3 regions of the Micromonospora sp. NPDC048839 genome follow, and region 1 is predicted to be linked to each of the others. Evidence: riboswitches for the same ligand, from Rfam matches in the RefSeq annotation. Region 1 holds a riboswitch; each other region holds the start of a gene.
What was found. Region 1 has a riboswitch for cyclic di-AMP ahead of AB0C25_RS33800 (hypothetical protein). Riboswitches for the same ligand answer to the same signal wherever they lie in the genome.
Positions count from the first base shown of each region.

Region 2: it holds a riboswitch for cyclic di-AMP, as region 1 does, so the genes downstream of both, AB0C25_RS00370 (hypothetical protein) here and AB0C25_RS33800 (hypothetical protein) in region 1, are expected to answer to the same signal.
Region 3: it holds a riboswitch for cyclic di-AMP, as region 1 does, so the genes downstream of both, AB0C25_RS29625 (NlpC/P60 family protein) here and AB0C25_RS33800 (hypothetical protein) in region 1, are expected to answer to the same signal.

Region 1 covers NZ_JBEZGL010000028.1:57,176-64,541, reverse strand. The annotation lists gene AB0C25_RS33815 (PfkB family carbohydrate kinase) at 1-59, opposite strand, end outside; gene AB0C25_RS33810 (SRPBCC family protein) at 248-715, shown strand; gene AB0C25_RS33805 (hypothetical protein) at 991-1,491, opposite strand; gene AB0C25_RS33800 (hypothetical protein) at 1,698-2,714, opposite strand; cyclic di-AMP (ydaO/yuaA leader) riboswitch at 2,771-2,902, opposite strand; gene AB0C25_RS33795 (cation diffusion facilitator family transporter) at 3,014-3,931, opposite strand; gene AB0C25_RS33790 (AAA family ATPase) at 4,039-6,153, opposite strand; gene AB0C25_RS33785 (alpha/beta hydrolase) at 6,262-7,209, opposite strand.
Region 2 covers NZ_JBEZGL010000001.1:72,146-79,511, reverse strand. The annotation lists gene AB0C25_RS00395 (heavy metal translocating P-type ATPase) at 1-498, opposite strand, end outside; gene AB0C25_RS00390 (hypothetical protein) at 511-1,515, opposite strand; gene AB0C25_RS00385 (copper ion binding protein) at 1,530-1,739, opposite strand; gene AB0C25_RS00380 (metal-sensitive transcriptional regulator) at 1,835-2,131, shown strand; gene AB0C25_RS00375 (YibE/F family protein) at 2,322-3,710, shown strand; cyclic di-AMP (ydaO/yuaA leader) riboswitch at 3,877-4,007, shown strand; gene AB0C25_RS00370 (hypothetical protein) at 4,012-5,031, shown strand; gene AB0C25_RS00365 (carbonic anhydrase) at 5,089-5,811, opposite strand; gene AB0C25_RS00360 (MarR family winged helix-turn-helix transcriptional regulator) at 6,038-6,373, shown strand; gene AB0C25_RS00355 (hypothetical protein) at 6,490-6,849, shown strand; gene AB0C25_RS00350 (hypothetical protein) at 7,009-7,366, shown strand, end outside.
Region 3 covers NZ_JBEZGL010000020.1:133,564-139,781, reverse strand. The annotation lists tRNA gene AB0C25_RS29640 (tRNA-Gly) at 96-169, opposite strand; gene AB0C25_RS29635 (pyridoxamine 5'-phosphate oxidase family protein) at 408-968, opposite strand; gene dcd (dCTP deaminase) at 1,068-1,646, shown strand; gene AB0C25_RS29625 (NlpC/P60 family protein) at 1,710-2,750, opposite strand; cyclic di-AMP (ydaO/yuaA leader) riboswitch at 2,764-2,899, opposite strand; gene AB0C25_RS29620 (N-acetylmuramoyl-L-alanine amidase) at 3,134-5,110, shown strand; gene AB0C25_RS29615 (NlpC/P60 family protein) at 5,166-6,179, opposite strand.

The DNA of each region.
Region 1 (7,366 bases):
TGGTCCACGGTGACCGTGAGCTGCGGGGTGGGCGCGAAGACCATCACGTGCCCGCTCATCCGTCGTCGCCGCTCATGATGTCGCCCTCCTGCGCGGTTGGGTGATTCCTCACCAACCGACCCTAATGCGACATCTGGCGACGGGGCATCCCATCGGCCGCGGTTCGTCCTGGCATCGGCGGCCGTCGGGCGTTGCCAGGCAGACATCGGTACGGGACGATCGTGCGACACGCGACGGTGGGAGACGAGTGCTCAGCAGCGATACCTTCAGCTACACCGTCCAGGCCCGGTGCACGCCGGCCGACGCGGCGGCGATGCTCAGTGACCTGACCCGACAGGGCGAGCTGCATCCGCTGATCGTCCAGGTCCGCCAACTGCCGCCCCGACCCGGCGCCCAGGCCAGCTACACGATCAACGACAGGCTGGTGGCCGGCCCACTGCGCTTCCGGACCACCTACCACGCGGACGTGCTGATCAGCGAGCACGACGAGATCGTCATGGTGGCCCGCCAGTGGCCCGCCACCACGGTGCGCAACCACACTCGACTGCGCGCCGAGCCGGATGGTCTGGTCCGGATCGACGTCGAGATCACCCTGACCGCGCCGACGCCGCTGTTCCGGTACGCGTTCCGCCAGGCGCGGGCCGCTCACCTCGCCCTCGCCGCCCGCCTCGGCCCGGCCCTCGACCGCGCCGGTGACCCACCACCCCCAGCCTGACCCGCCGACGCTCCACCACCCCGGCGACCCCGTCGCCCCGGCGACCCCGTCGCTCCCGGCCTGACCCGTCCACGCCCCGCCGCCCCGCCTCATGATCGTGCTCGATCCAGGATGTAGTGGCCTGCGGGCGTCGGGAGGCCACTACATCCTGGTTTTAGCGCGGTCGTGGCAGCGCGGTCGTGGCAGCGCGGTCGTGGCAGCGCGATTGCGGCAACGCGATTGCGGCAGCGCGGTCGTGGCAGCGCGATTGTGGCAACGCGGTCGCCGCGGCGCGGTCACGGGTTGCGGCCGTGCCGCGCCAGGGCGGGTCGGGCGGCGGGACGTCGGCCCCACGGCTTGTACGTGGACAGCACCGTCGCGATGATCATCAAGGTGGTCGACACCGCCGGCGCGATGACCAGGTCGACGCGGTCGCGGGCGGGGAGGGCGGCGCCCACCGCGCCGGCGTGCCGGAGATTCGGCGTGAGCAGGAACAACACCAGCCCGACCAGCACCGTGGTGAGCACGAGCTTGGCCAGCACCCAGCGATGGCGCCACAGCCCCCACGGGGTGAGGAGCGCGCTGGCGACCCCGATCAGCCAGACCAGGACGCTCAGCGGCGCGAACAGCACCGTGCCGACCAGCGCCGTGACCGGGTAGACCACCGCCGGGTCGGCGCCGCGCTGCACGGCGATGCCGAGGGTGAGGAGCACCAGGTCGGCGCCGAGCCAGCCGAGCGAGGTAACCAGGTGCAGGGTGAGAAGCCCCTTGCGGGCGGTGGGTGGGATCCGACGCATACCGCGATGCTGCCCGCCGACCCGCGCCAGGTCGTCCGACCACCGACGACATCCGGGGTACGCCCGGCGACGTACCCCCGCCCGGCGACACGATCCTGATCAACACGACATCGCCGACTCCGGGGCATCCCGTCGTCCGGGCACCCCGGAGTCGGCGACCGCGAGTGGATCACCCCGGACCGGGACCGGGGGAGCCGTCGGGTGGGTCAGTAGACCGACAGGTGCACGTGGTTGGTGTGGTCGGTGGAGGGGGTGCCGCTCGCGCCGCTGTACGACTTCCACCCGCTGCTGGGCAGCCAGATCTGCCGGTACCAGATCACGTACAGCACGGCGAGCCGGTCGGCGTTGCGGATGAAGTACGCGGCCAGGTTGTTGCCGTACGTCTTGTCGCCGCCGGTGGCGTTGCCGCCGAATCCGCTCGCCTGGGCGGCGAAGTCGCAGGCCCGGCCCTTCGGGTGTTCACCGGACCCGCTGGGGCGGTGGCAGGAGACGTACCTGGTGAAGCCGGCGGCCTTGGCCTGGTTGAGCGCGTGCAGGGTGCGCGGTGTGATGCAGCCGTTGGCAGGGGTGGGGTCGTTGACGCTGCACGACTCGGATGGCCAGGAGCCGTCGGAGTTGCGGGGTGCCGCCTTCGCGTTGGCGCTGGAGGTGCCCCGGTTGGAGCCGCTGTCGGCGGTGGTCTGCGGCTTGGGGGTGTTGGCCACGGTCAGGGCGCGTTCGGCCTGGTCCTTGCGCTTGGCCATCACCGTGACCTGCTTGCGCTGTTCGGTGATCTCGCCGTTCAGGGCGGTCCGGGTGCGGTTGGCCTGGTCCTTGGTGGCGAGCAGATCGCGCAGCACCCGGTCCTCGTTGGCGGCCACCGCCTCCAGGGCGGCGGCCCGGTCCATGAAGCCCTCCGGGCTGCTGCTGTTGAGCAGCGCCGACACCGCGCCGAGCCGGCCGGTGCGGTACGCCACGCCGGCGATCTGACCGACCTTGCCGTCGCGCTGGGCAAGCTCGACCTCGATCTCCTTCAGCTGGGTGGCGAGCTGCTGCTGCCGCTTGACGGAGGTGTCCAGAGCGCGTTTCGCGTCCAGGTAGCCCTTGCTGGCGGCCTCGAGTTGGGCGCGGAGCGCGGGGGTGCCGCCCTCCTCGTCGGAGTCGGGTGCGGCGGCGGCCCGCAGGCCGGTCGGGGGAGCGGCCGAGGCGGTGCCGGCCGGGATCGCGACGCCGAGGGCGAACATCGCGACGATCAGGGCCGCCAGTCGGGCGGCGGGTGGTCGTGCTGGTGCCACTGCGCATGTCCTTCCGTCAGCCGCCGACCGGGTTAGCTGACGGGTTCGGGACGGAAGATCCCTACCGCTGACGCGGATACACCCCAGGAACGTGGTTCCCCGGTTCGCCCGGTTGGGCGATTAGGCGGCGGCCGCCACCGGCGCCTGGAGGGCGCCGCCTGGTGGAGGCCGGGACCGAGCCTACCGGTGCGGGTGGGGCGGCTGCAGCCGATGTGACGGACGGTGCGTACGTCGTCACGAGAAAAGTGTCACCACTCGATCGAGCCGCAGGCTCCGGAGGCGGCGCCGGGCTCGATCTGCAGCGTCGCGTGTTCGATCTGGAAGTCGTCGTGCAGGGCCGTACGCGCTGCGGTGAGCACCGCGCCGACCTCCGCGCCCGGTGCCATGGTCAGGTGCGCGGAGGCCACGTCCATGCCGGAGGTGAGCGTCCAGACGTGCAGGTCGTGCACCTCGACCACCCCGGGGACCGCGGCCAGCCGGTCGTGCACGGCGGTCACCTGGAGGTGCTTCGGGGCGGCCTGCACCAGGATGCGGACGGCGGCCCGTGCCAGCCGCCAGGTGCGCGGCAGGATGAACACGCCGATGGCGACGGCGACCAGCGGGTCGGCCCACCACCAGTCGGTGACGGAGATGAGGAGCGCCGCGCCGATCACGCCGAGTGAGCCCAGCAGGTCGCCGAGCACCTCCAGGTAGGCGCCCTGGATGTTGATGCTCTCCCGGGCTCCGGCGCGGAGCAGGGCGAAGGCGGCGATGTTGGCGAGCAGGCCGAGCACGGCCACCACGAGCATCGGGCCGGCGACGACCTCGTGCGGGTCGCCGAAGCGGCGGATCGCGGTGATCAACACGTAGATCGCGACGCCGGAGAGCAGAACGGCGTTGGCCAGTGCGGCGAGGACCTCGAGTCGGTAGAGCCCGAAGGTGCGCTGGGGGTCGGTGGTGGCCCGCCGGGTGGCGGTGATCGCGGCGAGCGCCATCCCGATGCCGAGCACGTCGGTGAACATGTGCCCGGCGTCGGAGAGTAGGGCGAGTGAGCCGGTGTGCAGGGCGGCCACCGCCTCGACCACCATCAGGGTGGCGAGCAGCCCGAACGCCGCCCAGAGCCGGCCCCTGTGCTGGTGTGCGGCATTGGCGACCGACCCATGGTGGTGGTCATGACCTGCGCCCACGAGATCCACCTTCCGCCGCCGGTTGGGGCCCGGTCAAATGTATGCTCACATCGCTATGTATGCAACTGTGGCGCGGACCGCTGGTCCGCCACGCGAGGCGCGCCGGATCAGCCGGTTGGATCAATCGTGGTGAGCCGCTGCGTGGCCCGCGAGAGTGCCACGTACAGGGTGCGTACGCCCGCACCCGGATCCGCCCGGATCTCGCTCGGGGCGACGAGCACGACCCCGTCGTACTCCATGCCCTTGGCCTCCAGGCTGGTCACCACCTGTAGGCGCGGCGCGTCGAGCGCGGCGAGCCAACCGGCGACCTCGTCGCGGCGGGGGACCGGCGTGATCACCCCGACCGTGCCCTCAACCTCGGCCAGCAGCCCGGCGGCCGCCTTCACGACGGCGGTCTCCAACCCGCTCGCGGGCACCACCAGCTCGACCGGATCGACCCCGGTGGAGCGCACGGCGGTCGGCAGCGGCAGGTCGGGGTAGAGCCGGCGGATCTCCGCCGCCGCCACCGCGAAGATCTCCGCGGAGTTGCGGTAGTTGGTGGTGAGCGTGAAATCGTGCCGCTTACGCCGGCCCAGCGCCTGGTCCCGGGCCCGGGTCAGCTCCTCCGGGTCGCCGGTCCACGCGGTCTGCGCGGGGTCACCCACCACCGTCCAGGACGCCAGGCTGCCGCGCCGGCCGACCATCCGCCACTGCATCGGCGACACGTCCTGTGCCTCGTCCACCACCACGTGCGCGTAGTCCCGGTAGTCCTCCGGACGCTCCCGGGCCGCCGCCCGAGCCGCCCGCTGCCGCTCGCTCGCGGTGGTCAACTCGCGTACGCCGCCAGCGAGCTGGAACGGGTCGCGGCGGGCCTTGGCCGGCTGCGCCGGCTTGCCGAGCAGGGCGTCCAACTCGTCGAGCAGCGCGATGTCGGCGATGGTCAACCCGTCGGACTCCAGGCTCCGGTACGCGGCGCTGAGCAGCCGGATCTCCGCGGAGGAGAGGATCCCGCCCGCGTACCGGCGCAGCCGCTCCGGCCGGGCCAGCCAGCCGAGCACGTGCCGCGGGTGCAGCCGGGGCCACCACGCCTTGAGGAACTCGCGGAACTCGGCGCGGTCGGCGATCTCCGCCTCGAAGGTCCGCTGGTCCGGCAGGCGAACGCCCACCTCGCGGGCCTGCGCCCAGAGCGCGGCGAACACCCCGTCGAAGCCGGCCCGGCGCACCTCGTTGCGGCGGGCGCCACGGTGCAGCGCGCGGTCCCGGATCCGGTCCAGCTCGGCCCGAACCAGTCGCAGCAGCGTGCCCCGGTAGAGCAGCCGCAGCTCACCCGGGCCGCCCGGCACCGCGTCCCGGACCGCGCGCTCCAGCACCCGGCGCATCCGCAGCGAGCCCTTCACCGCCGCCACCTCGGGCGGGTCGGTGCGGGTGGCGGTCATCCCCGGAAAGAGAGTGCCCAGCGAGTGCAGGGTGGCGGTGTCCTCACCGAGCGAGGGCAGCACCGAGGCGATGTACTCGACGAAGACCCCCGACGGGCCGACCACCAGGATCCCGCCCCCGGCGTAGCGGCTGCGCTCGGAATAGAGCAGGAACGCCGCCCGGTGCAGGGCGACCGCGGTCTTGCCGGTGCCCGGCCCGCCCGCGACGATCGTCACCCCGGAGCCGGGCGAACGGATCGCCTCGTCCTGCTCCCGTTGGATTGTCGCCACGATGTCGCGCATGCCCCGGCCGGTCGCCTTGGACAGGGTAGCCAGCAGGGCGCCGTCGCCGACGACAGTCATTCCCTCCGGGGCGGCGGTCGGGTCCAGCAGGTCGTCCTCGATCCGGGTGACCCGCTCGGCACGGGACTGGATCGTGCGGCGACGCACCACGTCCAGTGGCTGCGCCGGCGTGGCCTGGTAGAAGGCGGCTGCGGCGGGTGCCCGCCAGTCGACGACGAGCGTGCTGGCGTCCTCGTCCCGGATCCCGAGCCGCCCCACGTGCAGCACCTGCCGGTCCCGCAGGTCCAGCCGGCCGAAGACCAACCCCTCGTACTCGGCGTCCAGGACGTGCCGCCGCTGCGCCGCGTGGAAGACCATCGCGTCGCGCTCGACCAACGCGCCGAACGTGCCCACCCGGGCGATCCGGTAGCCGTCACGCTCGGCGCGGACCGCCGAGCGCCGCAGTTCGGCCAGTCGGGCGTACACCCGGTCGAGGTGTCGTTGCTCGACGGCGATCTCCTGCTCCAGGCCGGTCTGGTCGGTCAACGCACGCTCCTTCGAAGGTCGCCGGCAGGCGGCGGAAACCGCGCAAGCCAACCGCAGAAGGGTACGGCCCCGGGCCGTGCCCGCCGCGCCCGAGGTGCGGGAACGCGCTCAGACACCCGTCCCGGCGGCGGTCGCGCCGGCGATCCGGGCCGTCGGCCCGCCGAGCACCCGACGCAGGACGCCGGTGAGCGCGGCGTTGACCTCGTCCGGGCGCTCCATCATCAACATGTGTCCGGCGCCCGGGCAGACGGTCAGCTCGGTGGCCGGGAGGGCCGCCGCGATCGACTCGGCGCAGGGCGGCGGGGTCAGCCGGTCCCGGTCGCCGACCAGGGCGGCGGCCGGCAGATGCGCCAACGCGCCGAGGGTGTCCAGTCGGTGCTGGGTGCCGATGGAGGCACGGAACCCGCCGATCGAGCGCAGCGAGGCACGAGCCACCGCCGACGTCACCAACCGGATATCGGCCGGCTCGCAGCGGTCCCCGAACAGCATCCACCTGATGCTCGGTTGCAGCGCGTTCAGCAGCGCCCGGGGCGCTCGCCACGAGCCGCACCGGGCCAGCACGCCGGCGCCTGTCGTCTCGGCCAGCCGGATCAGTCGGGCGATCCGTGGCGAGAGCCCGTAGGCGGTGTGGGTGTGCCCCTCGGCGGTGGTGGACACGAAGACCAGACCGGCGGTACGGGCGGCGAAGTGCGCGGGGTGGCGGTGGGCGTACTCCATGATCGTCATGCCGCCCATCGAGTGCCCGACCAGCACCACCGGGCCGCTCGGCGCCACCGTGTCGAGCACCGCCGCCAGGTCGTCGCCGAGTTGGGCCAGGGTGGCCGAGGGCAACGCCATGCAGCTGGACCGGCCGTGGCCCCGCGCGTCGTAGGTGACCACCCGCACCGATCCGCCGACCGACGCCGCGGTGAGCGCGTCGACCTGCCGGTGCCAGGCGCGCCCGTCCAACGTCCAGCCGTGCAACAGGACGGCGGTGACCTGGGCGTCCGACGGCCCCGTCGCCTCGACGTTGAGCCGTACACCGTCGGGCATACCGACCTCGAAGCGCTCCGGCATCGTCACCTCCCCAGGGTCGCCCGGCACCACCCACCAGTCCCTCCAATATCCGGCTACCCGCCAGGACACCACGCCAATCGCGCCGCGGCTGACATTCCCCGACCCCGCCCGTGGTGGCCGCCGGAGGGCCAAGCTGGACGGCATGGGGTCGTCGGGA
Region 2 (7,366 bases), on a different contig from region 1:
GGCCAGGGTGCCGAGTGAGACAAGCGTGTCCATGGTGGCCGCGCCGTGGCGGAGGTTCGTCCAGGCGGCCCGGTGGAACGGCAGCCCACCCCAGACCACCACCGGGGCCGCGAGGGTCAGCGACAGCCACTGCCAGTAGTCGAACTGCCAGGCCGGGACCATGGCCAGCAGGACCACCGGGACGCTGAGCACCACCGAGACCCAGAGCCGGGTACGCGGGCCACGCAGCGGATCGGCCGGTTCCTCGATCGGCTGCGGGGTCGGCAGCGCCGCCGTGTACCCGGTCTTGCGCACGGTCTCGATCAGGTCGTCCGGCGTGACGCCGTCGGCGTACCGGACGGTGGCCTTCTCGGTGGCGTAGTTGACGGCGGCGCTCACGCCGTCCATCCGGTTGAGCTTCTTCTCGATCCGGGCGGCGCAGGCGGCGCAGGTCATCCCACCGATCGCCAACTCGATCCGGTTGGGCGCCGCGGGCAGCGGTCTGCTGGTGGTGGTCATCGTGTGGTCCCGTCAGTTGTGCCCGTGTCCGGGGGTGCCGTGGTCGGCGCCCCCGCTCGGCGCGGGTCCGCTCGGGTTGGTGCCGGTCGGCGGGGTGCCGGTCGGCGGGGTGCCGGCGACGACTGTGAACTCGGCGGTGTGCACCGTCCCGCCGTGCTGGAAGTCGAGGTAGAGCCGGTAACTGCCGGCCGAGGGGACCTCGGCGAGGAAGCTGACGGCCGGGCCGGGCCGGGTCCGTCCGTCGCCCGGCGTCCCGTCCGGATGCACGTGCAGGTACGCGAGGTCACCCCGACGCAGTGCCACCAGGTGCCCGTACGCGCCCAGGTAGGGCTCCAGGTCGGTGACCGGTCGAGCGTCCCGGCTGACGGTGAACGTGAGCGGGGCGGTGCGGCCGGGCTGCGGCGAGCCAGTCAGGGTCACCGTGTAGCCGTCGACGGTGGTGCTGGTCGCCGGGGCGGGCAGCTGTCGTTCGGTCAGCTCGCCGGGGACTGTCACGTCGACACCGAGCGTCAGCGGCTCACCCCCGGTCGGGGCGAAGTCGGCGAACGCCCGCCACTGCCCGGGGCCGGCCAGCGGCGTGCCGACCCGCCAGGTGCCGTCCGCAGCCAGGTCGGGGTGTACGTGCCGGAAACCGGAGAGGTCCCGTCGGACCACGATCAGGTGCATCCTCCTGTCGTGCGCCACGTCGTACCGGGTCACCGGTTGGCCGTCCGGACCGGTGATCCGGAAGGCGAACTCGTCGGCCGGGGCGTCGACCGGGTCGAGGGTGTAGCCACGGTCGGTGACGAGCAGCCCACCGGGAATCCGGTCGGCCGGCCCGCCGCGCTCTCCCGTCGCCGGGACGGCGTCGCTGTCGTGCCGGCTCTCGGCGCCCCCGTCGTGCCGGCTCGCGGCGCCCCCGTCGTGCCGGCTCTCGGCGACCGGAGTGCGGTCGACCACCCGGCCGATCCCGTACGTCGCCCCGAAGATCGCCGCGAGGCCGACAGCGAATCCGACAAGTCTCGTCCCGGTACGCATGTCGGCCCCTCCGCTCACGCGTCGACGAGGTCGTAGCCGGCCTCGTCGACAGCCGCCCGGACGAGCTGCACGTCCAGCGGCTGTTCGCTGCTCACGGTGACCTGCCCGGTCGCGAGGTCGACCTGGACGTCGCGGACGCCCGCGATGCCGCCGACCTCGACGCTCACCGCGCTGACGCAGTGCCCACAGGTCATGCCCTGCACCTGGAACGTCGTGTTGACCATCGGATCGTCTCCTTCGCCGTACCGGTACCCGGTGGGGGTATCACCACCGGACTGCACCGTACCATACCCCCAGGGGGTAGGTTATCCTGGTCGGCATGAGCGCACCCACCCCGATCCGCGGGTACACCGCCAGCAAGGACCAGCTGCTCGCGCGACTCCGCCGAGTCGAGGGTCAGGTCCGCGGCATCGAGAAGATGGTCGACGACGACCGTTACTGCATCGACGTGCTCACCCAGATCTCCGCGATCCAGGCCGCACTGGACAAGGTGGCGCTGGGGCTGCTCGACGGGCACGCCCGGCACTGCATGCACGAGGGGGCCGCCGAGGGTCGGGCCGACGAGATGGCCACCGAGATGATGGCGGCGGTCGGCCGGCTGATGAAGCGCAGCTGACGACACGCCCGGGTGCCGGCACCCGCGGCGCGAGGTCGGTTTCCGGGCAACCAGGGTCGGGCACTGACCGTCCGTGATCGCGTGGTCGTCGGTCCGCGATCCGCCGCGCCTCGCGCCGCCTTTCGGCGAGGACACTGAACCGCGCGGCCCGCTGACACGTATCCCGCACCGGATCGTTGGGAGTCTCGACTTGGGTTCCGACCACGCCCGCCCCGCTCCGTCCGCCCCGCCCCGGGTGCGACGGATCCTCGTCATGACCGTGGTGCCCCTCTTCGTCGCCACCGTGGTCGCCGCGGCGCTGCTCTGGCCGCGCGGAGGAGCACCGCAGACCGACGGCGGAGCGGACGTGCCGCGCTACGCCGGCACGGTGACCCGGGTGGTGACCGAGCCGTGCCCGCCGCTGCCGTCGAGCCCCGAGGGCACACCCAGGGTCGGCACCGGGCCGTGCGGCACTGTCGACGTCCGGGTGGACGACGGACCCGCAGCCGGCCAGCAGGTGCGGACACCGGTGCCCGACGGCCCGGGCGCGCCACGTGTCGACGTCGGCGACGAGGTCATCCTGGTCGAGTTGACCGATCCGACCGATCCCACGGTCAGCAACTGGAACATCGCCGAGCACCAGCGCGGCACCCCGCTGGTGTGGCTGGCGGTGGTCTTCGCCGCCGCGATCGTCGCGTTCGGCCGGTGGCGGGGGTTGGCCGCGCTCGCCGGATTGGCGGCCAGCTTCGCCATCCTGCTCACCTTCGTGCTGCCGGGCATCGGCGCCGGCCGGTCACCGCTCCTGGTGGCGGTGGTCGGCGCCGCCCTGATCATGTTCGTGGTGCTCTATCTGACCCACGGCGTCACCGCGCAGACCTCGGTCGCGGTGCTCGGCACCCTGGGCAGCCTGGTGCTGACCGGCGCGCTCGCCACCGTCGCCACCGCGGCGACCCACCTCACCGGCTTCGGCAGCGAGGACGCGACGACACTGTCGATGTTCCAGGGTGACGTGGACCTGCACGGCCTGCTGCTCGCCGGGATCATCATCGGTTCGCTCGGGGTGCTGGACGACGTGACGGTCACCCAGGCGGCCACCGTCACCGAGCTGTCGAACGCCAATCCCGGGCTGACCCGGCTGCAGCTGTACCGTGCGGCGACCCGCGTCGGCCGGGCGCACATCGCCTCCACTGTCAACACCATCGTGCTGGCGTACGCGGGCGCGTCGCTGCCCCTGCTGCTCCTGCTCACCGCCGACGCTCGGCCGATCGGGCAGTTGCTCACCAGCGAGTTCCTCGCGCAGGAGATCGTCCGCAGCGCGGTCGCCACCCTCGGGCTGATCGCCGCCGTGCCACTGACCACCGGGCTGGCCGCGATCGTGACCGCCGCCGGGCGCGCCGAGACCACGCCGCCGAGCGAGACCACGCCGCCCGCCGAGGTGGCTCGGCCGCGCCCCCAGGCCGACCGGGCGGAGGCGCTGGCCGCCCTCAGTTCGCCGCGCGCCTCTCGACCCGACGAGCCGGACCAGACGCGGACCCCGCCCCCATCCACCGCCACCGACGGGTGGCCGGAGTCGAACAGGAGCACGGATACGGCATGGTGACACTCCTCAGCGTGACCAGATCGGGTCTCCCCCCTGAGAACCGCGTCACTGGTTACCCAACGCTATGGCGAAATGACACTTTTGGTCGGCATCCAGGCGTAGCTCACCCAGTCGACTCTCGGGTAACCTCGCTGCCGGTTACCGATGAAGGCGCGAAGCGGCGCCTGCGGTGCCACCGCCCAATCGCCAACCGGCGAGCCGGGGACCCAGGTGTGTGGGGTGAATCCGCGTCAGCGGTAGGGGCCACTTCCGCCCCGAACCCGTCAGCTAACCCGGTCGGCGGTCGACGGAAGGGAACATTGTGACGGCACCCCTACGCCGCTGGTTGACACCCGTGGTGGCCGTGATCGCCGCACTGACCGTGCTCGCCGGCCCCCTCCCGGCCCACGCCGCCCCGACGACCCCCACACCGTCCGGGCACGAGGAGGACGACGAGCCCAAGCTGCTCAACGACGTCATCGAGCAGGTGAACCGCGACTACTCCGCCGCCAAGTCCAAACTGGACAAGTCCAAGAAACGGCAGTTGGAGTTGGCGGTGGCGGTGGACCGGGCCAAGGCCGACCTGGACGCGCTGGCGCCACAGGTCGGGCAGATCGCCTCCCAGTCGTACCGGACCGGTCGGATCGGTGCGCTCGCGATGCTGCTCGAGAGCAACGCTCCGGACACGTTCGTGCAGCGCGCCGCGATGCTCGACGAGATCAACATGGTGAACGAGAACAAGCTCGCCGAGGTCAACGCGGCGAAGGCCCGTGCCGAGCAGGCCAAGCTGCTCCTCGACACCGAGGTCCGCGAGCAGCAGAAGCAGACCGCCGTGATGGCCAAGCGCAAGAGCGAGGCCGACAAGGCGCTCGCCCTGGTCGGCGGCAAGGGCTTCACCGGTGGCCTGGTGGACGCCACCTCGCCGGTCGCCAAGATCGGCCCGGGTCGCACCGCCGACGGCGACTGGAAGGCGCAGTCCTGTAGCGAGAAGGACCCCACCACGTCCGGCTGCGTCACGCCGCGCACGCTGCACGCGTACAAGGAGGTCCGGCGGGCCGGCTTCACCCGGTTCGTCGGCTGTCACCGCAATGGTGGACCGTACGAGCACCCGAAGGGCCGCGCCTGCGACTGGTCGCTCCAGAAGAGCGGCTTCTCACCCTGGCACAACGAGGACACCCGGACGTACGGCAACAACGTCGCCGCGTTCCTCATCCGCAACGCGGACCGGCTCGGCATCTACTACGTGATCTGGAACCGGCAGATCTGGTTCCCGGCGACCGGCTGGAAGTCGTACAGCGGGCCGTCGAACCACACCGACCACGTGCACATGTCGATGCTCTGACCCGCAGCATCCTTCGTCGAGGGCCGTTCCGCGTCGCGCGGAGCGGCCCTCGACGTGTCAGGCGGCCGCGGCCGGGTCGGCCGACCCGGTCGGCACGCCGAGCGTCGCGAAGCCGGCCGGTACGGCGGCCACCGGGCGCACCACCCCGGCGGCGAGCCGGTACGACACCCCCACCACCGCGCACCGCCCCTGCGCCACCTCGGCGGCCAGCACGGGCGACTGCCCGAGCAGCGTCTCGACGGTCTGCGCGATGTGGATGTCGACGATCCCGTCGATGTCGTCCACGCCCTCGGCCTCGGCCCGGCGCAGGCTGGGCAGCACGGCATCGACGACCGCGCCCAGGTGCCCGGGAGGCTGGGTGCCGGTCGCCGCGGTCTCCCGCGCCGCCTGGACCGCCCCGCACGAGTCGTGGCCGAGCACCACCACCAGCGGGGTGCCGAGGACGGTCACCGCGTACTCCACGCTGCCGAGCACCTCCGGACCGGCCGTGTGCCCGGCCGTGCGGACCACGAACAGGTCGCCCAGCCCTCGGTCAAAGATGATCTCGGCGGCCAGTCGGGAGTCGGAGCAGCCAACGATCACCGCGAACGGGTGCTGCCCGTCGGCCACGGCGGACCGGCGCCCGGCGTCCTGGTTGGGGTGGCGCGGGGCGCCGCTGACGAAGCGCCGGTTGCCGGCGGTCAGTTCGGCGTACGCCTGGGCCGGCTCGGTGGGCGCGGACGCCCGGTCGGCGATCCGCTGCGGACCCGGCTGCCCGCCGGGAGTTCCAGGACGACTCATCCCCGCACCTCGTCTTCATGCGTCTGACCTGGTCAGAGGGCTTATCAGCGGGCCGGCGACGGCGCTGGCTCGGGCTCCACCGTCACACGCACCCTAAGATGCGTCAAGGTATGCGTGATTTAGATTTCATACGTTGACGTCGGTTCGACCCCTGGGTGACGCGCCGAACGCACGACGGGCGAGACTCCCGGAGGGCAGGGCGGACGCCCGGAGAGGCGGTCACACGATGGCGAGCACCGCGACGGGTGCCACCGGCGGCGGGCGGAACTGGACGTTCCTCACCAACCACGGGCACGTGCTGCTGGCCATCGCCCGCGACCCCACCGCCCGGCTACGCGACGTCGCCGCGGAGGTCGGCGTGACCGAACGGGCCGCGCAGGCGATCGTCGCCGACCTGGAGGCGGAGGGTTACCTGCACCGCACCCGCGTCGGACGGCGCAACGAGTACACCCTCAATCCGGCCGGCCGGTTCCGGCACCCCGCCGAGGCCGACCGCCAGGTCGGTGACCTGCTCGCGCTGTTCGCCGAAACGCCCACCACGGAGGTCGACCCCGAGGTCTGACCCACTCGACACCAGGTGGGACACCCGCCGTCCACAGTGCGCAGGGTGGTGGCGGTCACGGCCTCCCGGGCCGTCGCCGTGCTGCGCCACGGCAGGGCAGGCGTTAGGTTGGTCGGGTGTCGTCCGCAGTGTTGGTCCGCCCGGCCCGTTGGGCTGTGCTGCGGTCGCTGCGTGAGCTGACCCGACTGGCGATCACCGCGCTGGTGCTCGCGGTCGGCCTGGGCGGCGCCCTCGCCGCGACCCCACCACCTGCCTCGACGCAGCTGCGGCCCAGTGCCGTGAGCAGCCGGGTGGCGACTGTCCGCCCCGATGCCGCGCCGGCCACCGAGCGGGCGGCCCAGCCCGCTGCCGTCCGGCCGGCTGACCCGGCGGGCACCACCGCGGAGACCTCGCCGATCGCGGAGAGCCGGGGTCAGGCCCCAGCCATCGATCCCGGCCGTGGCACCCCCGCGCGACGCGGTCCGCCCGTCCGCTGATCCTGGCCCGGTGATCCCCGGGGCCCTGCCCGGCCTCCGGTAGTCCGCCACAGCAGCTGAGTCGCCCCCGACGGGATGACCCCGTCGCCCGGCCGCCCGCTCCCGTCGGGCTCCTCCTGCCACCCGTCGATACCCGCCTTCGACCGCGAGGTGCTGATCATGCAAACCATCCTCTCCGCCGCCCTGCCCGACCTGTCCCGGGCCGCTGTCATCTGGCTGAGCCTGCTCGGGTTCGTCGGCGTCGCCGTCGCCGCTCTGCTGCTACGGCCCGGCCGGCTCCGCCTCGACCCGGGCGCCCGGATCCGCCGCGCGGCCATGCCGAGCCAACTCGAACAGGCGCAGGAGGAGCGGGAGCAGAGCCGCTACGCGCAGGAGGTCGCGGTGGCCGCGGCGCGGGCGACCACCACCGCTCAGCGCCGCCGAACGGAGTGGGTGGCCGCGCAGGAGGCGGTCGAGGCAGCCTGGCAGACGTACGAGGCGGCCGAGGCCGCCGTCCGGCGACTCGACGCGGCAGCCG
Region 3 (6,218 bases), on a different contig from region 1:
GCGCGGCTGTCACTCTCGGCCCGCACCTGTCAGGTGGCGGCCAGCGACGGCGAAGGCCCTGACCAGGAGGCAAGTCCTGGCCAGGGCCTTCGCGGTGGAGCGGGTGACGGGAATCGAACCCGCACTGTCAGCTTGGGAAGCTGATGTTCTGCCATTGAACTACACCCGCAAGCGGCACCACTGTACCCGAGTCGTCGAGCCCGTGCACCCAGGTACCCCCGCCCGCCGCTCGGCCCGGGTTGATCCACTCGGGGTCCTGAAAGTCGGGGCATCCGAGCGGCCGGGACACCGCGATATCACCGAAACGGAGTGGATCATGCCGGGCGGCCGCCGGCGGGGCGGGGCGGACGGCTGAATGCCGGCTCCGTCACGCACGGAGCCGGCATTCGGCTGACCCTGGTCCGTGGTCAGGCGGCCGTGCACTGGACGTCACGGCTGCGGCGGGTCGGGCGGGTCTGCGGCACGGTGAGCGGCGCGGTCGCCACCGCCGACGGGGCATGCGGGTCGAGCCAGACCCGAACGGCCGGCCGGGCCGGCGCGAGGCCCGGGACGCCGGTGATGTGCTGCTCGCGGCGGGTCAGCATCGCCACGTCGACGGTGAACTCGAACAGCTGCCAGTCGACCTGCGGCTCGGCGCGGGCGCCCTGCGCCAACCGGGCGACCCGTGCCGGATCGGTCACCGGGCGGGCGTGACCCGCCACGTACGCCTCGTCGTCGCTCTCCTCCGGCGGGAACGAGTGCAGCGCGTAGCGGCCGTCGCGTTCGAGGTCACGGCGCTTCGGGGAGTCGATGATGAAGCAGAAAAGACCCTCGTCGGTGATGACCGGGGAGACCGGATGGACCCGGGGCCCGCCGTCGGCACGGACCGTGGCCAGGTAGCCGAAGCCCGGCCCGTACTGCTGGAGGAGAACACGGATCCCGTCGGCGAGTCGGGGCTCGTCGGCGGCGAATTCGGACCAGGAAGCCATGTGGGCATTCTATCGAACAAATGTACGAGCGGCGACCTCGACGCGCTGGTCACCGGCACCGAATTCGGGGGTTTTGAGGCCCGCCGCTAAGGTGGTCCGATGCTGCTCTCCGACCGCGACCTGGTCTCCGAGATCAAGGCCGGCACGCTGGGCCTGGAGCCGTTCGAGCCCACCCTGGTCCAACCTTCCAGCATCGACGTACGGCTGGACCGGCTTTTCCGGGTCTTCAACAACCACCTCTACACCCACATCGATCCGGCGATGCAGCAGGACGACCTGACGTCGGCGGTGGAGGTCCCCGACGGGGAGCCGTTCGTGCTGCACCCCGGGGAGTTCGTGCTCGCCTCGACGCTTGAGGTCATCTCGCTGGGCGACCAGCTCGCCGGCCGCCTGGAGGGCAAGAGTTCCCTGGGGCGGCTCGGGCTGCTGACGCACTCCACCGCCGGCTTCATCGACCCCGGCTTCTCCGGTCACGTCACGCTCGAACTCTCGAACGTCGCGAACCTGCCCATCACTCTCTGGCCGGGTATGAAGATCGGGCAGCTCTGCATCTTCCGGCTCTCCTCGCCGGCCGAGCACCCGTACGGCTCTGCGGTCTACGGCTCGCGCTACCAGGGGCAGCGGGGGCCGACGCCGAGCCGCGCCTGGCAGCACTGGCGCACCTGGCCCACCCGCTGACCCCGTGAACGACGAGGGCCCGCCGCGACGAATCGCGACGGGCCCTTCGGTCGACACACCGGATCAGCCTGGACGGCCGTAGCTGTGGATCGGGCCGTCGTCGACCTTCTTCATCTTGACCGGTTGGCCGGCCTGCGAGGCGTGCACCACCCAGCCGCCACCGACGTACATGCCGACGTGGTGGATGTCGCTGTAGTAGAAGACCAGGTCGCCGGGGCGCAGGTCGCCCTTGCTGACGTTCTTGGTGACGCGGCTCTGCGCGGCGGCGTTGTGCGGCAGGGACACCCCGGCCTTCGCCCAGGCGGCCAGCATCAGCCCGGAGCAGTCGTACGAGTTCGGGCCCTCGGCACCCCAGACGTAGGGCTTGCCGATCTGCGCGCAGGCGAACTTGACCGCCGTGCCGGCGGCGCCACCGGGATAGCTGCCGGGGCAGGGGGCCGGGCGCAACGGACCGCCGCCACCGCTGCCGTACACCTTGAGGCGCAGCTTCTGCAGCTTGTCGATCTCGTCGTTGATCTGCTTCTTCTTCGCCGCCAACTGGGCCTCGGTACGGGTCAGCTGGGTCACCATCTCGTCGAGCGGCGCCTTCTGCCTGGCCAACTCGTCGCGCAGGTCGGACACCTCGCGGACGTCCTGCTGCTGGTTGTGCGCGAAGCGGTCGAGCATTTCGAGCTGGCCGACCACCTCGCTGGGTGACTGGCTGCCCAGCACCGCGTTGACGGTCAGCACGTTCTCGCCCTTGTAGGCGCGTACGGCCAGGGCACTGACCTTGTCCATCGCGGCGTCGACCTGACGCTCCAGCGGGGTGATCCGGGCGGCCAGCGCCTGGGCCTGCCTGCGCTTGTTGGCGAGGTCGATGCGGGTGGCGTTGTGCTGTTCGATGACCGGTTCGAGTTTGTTCCAGTCGGCGTCGATCTGGCGTTCGATCTCGGCGACGGACGGGTCGGCGTGGGCCGCGGTGGCGCTGCCGGTCAGGACGACGGCGACGCCGGCCAGTGCGGCGAGCGCGGTGGTGAAGCGGGACCAGCGTGGGCGCGGCGCGATCGACGGCGGGCCGGCTGCTGCCGACCGCTCGGACGACGGCCGCGGGGCATGGAGTGCCACCGGGGTTCCGTACTCCTTCTTCCTGACCGCCTACCGGGTTAGCTGACGGGTTCGGGCGGGAAGTGGGCGCCCTACCGCAGTGACTGCGGATTCACCCCGGGGGACATGGGTCCCCGGTTCGTTCGGAAACGACTCGGCGGTGTCGGTCCGTTACCGCCCGGGCTGGACGGAGCTGCTATCGGGCCGACGAATGACCAGAGTAGAGACGCTTGTTACCACTCCGCAACCCGTGCGGCCGTGACACTCCGTACCGATCGGAGAGGATCACCGGCCGTACGTGAAGAATTCTTTCCCAAGGAGTCGACACATAGAAAGGTATTGACGCGGACTCCCGGGCGGCGCGAGGGTGACCACATCTTCACCCGCGAGATCTGGGGGGTTCGATGCACCATCCAACCCTGCTCCTCGGCCGGCGTGCGCTGCTCGCCGCCGCCGTGGTCGCCGCCGCGACCGCGGTCCCACCACCCGCCACCGCCGCCACACCGACGGCCGACCGCCAGCAGCGGTACGCCGCCGCGGCGGCCGAGTACGGCGTACCGACCGACGTGCTGCTCGGCGTCTCCTACCTGGAGTCCCGCTGGGACAGCAACGCCGGCACACCCAGCACCAGCGGCGGCTACGGCCCCATGCACCTGACCGCCGCCCGACACGTGGCCGCCCTGCCCGTGGGCGGCCACCACGACACCGGCGCCGAGGACCCGCGTGGCGACGACTCCCGTAGCGCGCTGGCACCCGCGCCCCCGCCGGCCGAGGACCCGGCGCCACCCGCCGGAGCGTTGCAGACCGTGGATGCCGCCGCCGCGCTGACCGGCGCGAACCCCGACGCGCTGCGCACCGACGCCGACGCCAACATCCGGGGCGGGGCCGCGCTGCTGGCCTCGTACCAGCGGGAGTTGGGCGCGCCGGTCGGGGCCGGCACCGACCCGGCCAGCTGGTACGGCGCGGTGGCCCGCTACGCCGGCGCGGACAGCGCAGACGCCGCGGCGGCCTTCGCCGACGAGGTCTTCACCACCATCGGCAGCGGCGCGTCGCGGGTGACCGACGACGGCCAACGGATCACGCTGCCGGCCCGGGCGATCCGGCCGCAGCGATCGTGGCTGGACCGACTGGGTCTGCGTCGGCTCGCCCGCCCGGACGGACTGGAATGCCCCCGGACCATCTCCTGCGAGTGGATCCCGGCTCCCTACGCGGCGTTCGGCGACGGGGACTACGGCAACCACGACCTGTCCGACCGGCCCGCCCGGCAGAAGATCGAGTACATCGTCATCCACGACACCGAGGGAAGCTGGGCCACCACCCTGCGACTCGTCTCGGACCCGACCTACGTGAGCTGGCACTACACGCTGCGCTCGGTGGACGGGCACATCGCCCAGCACGTCAAGACCAAGGACGTCGCCTGGCACGCCGGCAACTGGTACGTCAACGCCAAGGCGGTCGGGCTGGAGCACGAGGGCTTCGCGGCGCAGGGCACCTGGTACACCGAGGCGATGTACCGGACCTCGGCGAAGCTGGTCCGACACCTCGCGCTGCGGCTGGGCGTCCCGCTGGATCGCCAGCACATCATCGGCCACGACAACGTGCCCGGCACCATCGCCGCGAACGTCCGAGGAATGCACTGGGACACCGGCCCGTACTGGGACTGGAACCACTACTTCGAGCTGCTGCACGCGCCCCGGTTGGACACCGGTACCCCGGCCACCGGTCTGGTCCGGATCGACCCGGACTTCGCCACCAACCAGCCGGCGTTCGTCGGCTGCGTCACCGCCGGCATGCCGTGCGCGCCACGCGGCTCCTCGGCGGTGGTGCTGCGCTCCGCGCCGGCCGCGGACGCGCCACTGGTGAACGACATCGCGCTCCGCCCCGACGGCACCCCGAACACCATGGAGGTGTCGGATCACGGCGCCCGCGCCTCCGCCGGGCAGACGTACGCGCTGGCCGGTCGGCAGGGCGACTGGACGGCGATCTGGTATCTCGGGCAACGGGCCTGGTTCCACAACCCGGCGTCCGCGCCCACCGCCAGCTGGACGGTCGGACTGGTGGCCACCCCGAAGCCCGGCCGAGCCACCATCCCGGTGTACGGACGGGCCTACCCGGAACAGGCGGCCTACCCGACCGGCGTGCCCTACCAGACGATCTCGCCACTGCAGTACACCCTTGCCGCCGGGCAGCGGTACGCCGTCGGCGCGGTGCTGCCGGGCGAGTACTACCGGGCCAGCACTGTCGACGGCTCCTCGCCCGGTGACTGGACGGTGATCCGCGGCAAGAACAGGTACGCGCAGATCCAGTTCGGCCACCGCATCATGTACGTCGACCTGGCCGACGTGCAGCTCCTGCCGTCCCCGGTGGGCGCACCCCGCTGACCACGACGACGGCCCCCGGTCGGTGACCGGGGGCCGTCGTGTCGCACGGGGTGGATCAGCCAGGTCTGCGGAACCCGGCGACGGGCATGGTGTTGATGCTGGACACCTGCACCGGTTTACCGGCACGTGGCGCGTGCACCATCTGGTTGTTACCCAGATACAACCCGACATGACTCAGGCCCGAGTAGAAGAAGACCAGGTCACCGGGGCGGGCCTCGGCTCGCGCCACGGCCTTGCCCTCGTTCCACTGGTCTCCCGTGTGGTGGGTGAGGGAGATCCCGGCCGACCTGTAGGCGTACTGGGTCAGCCCCGAGCAGTCGAACGAGTTCGGGCCGGTGGCACCCCAGACGTACGGATCGCCGACCTGCTGGCAGGCGGTCTTGATCGCCTTCTGGGCGGCCACGGCAAGCACACCGTTGATGGTCGGGCAGCCGGCGGTCTTGACCGTCGTCTTCGGCATCGACGCCTCAAGCTGCTTGATCTCGGCGTCGATCTGCTTCTTCTTGGCCGCCAACTCGTTCTGCTGCTTGGTCTGAGTGGCGATCAGGGAGTCCAGCTTCTGCTTCTCGCCGTCGTACTTGGCCCGCACGGCGAGGACGCCCTCGACCTCCTTGCGCTCCTGCGCGGCCAGCCGGTCGAGGATGGTGAGCTGCTCGGTGAGCGTGTCCGGCTTGGCGCTGACCAGTAGTGCGCCGATGTCGTGCGACGGACCCGAGATGTAGTAGCGGGAGGCGAGATCGCCCACCCGGTTGAGCGCCAACTCGCTCTGCAACGCCAGCGGCTCGATCTTCTTCTGCAGGTCCGCCGACTTCTGCCGATTGACCTTCAGCTGCGCCCTGACCTTGTTGTACTGCTCGATAGTGGGCTCCAACTGCTCCCACTTCTTGTCGATCTGCGCCTCAATCTCGTCGACCGTGGGCGCGGCGTGCACCGGGGCGGCAAGCAGGCCCGCGCCGACCACCGCGGCGGCGACCAGGACGAGCAGACGATGACCGGCCCGGCGCAGACCACCCGGCCGAGCAGACGCAGACAGGTCGTGACGATGAGGGGGCATGGTTGCCACCGGCACCGACTCCTTTGCAACCGACCGCCGGGCGCCTCGCGTGAG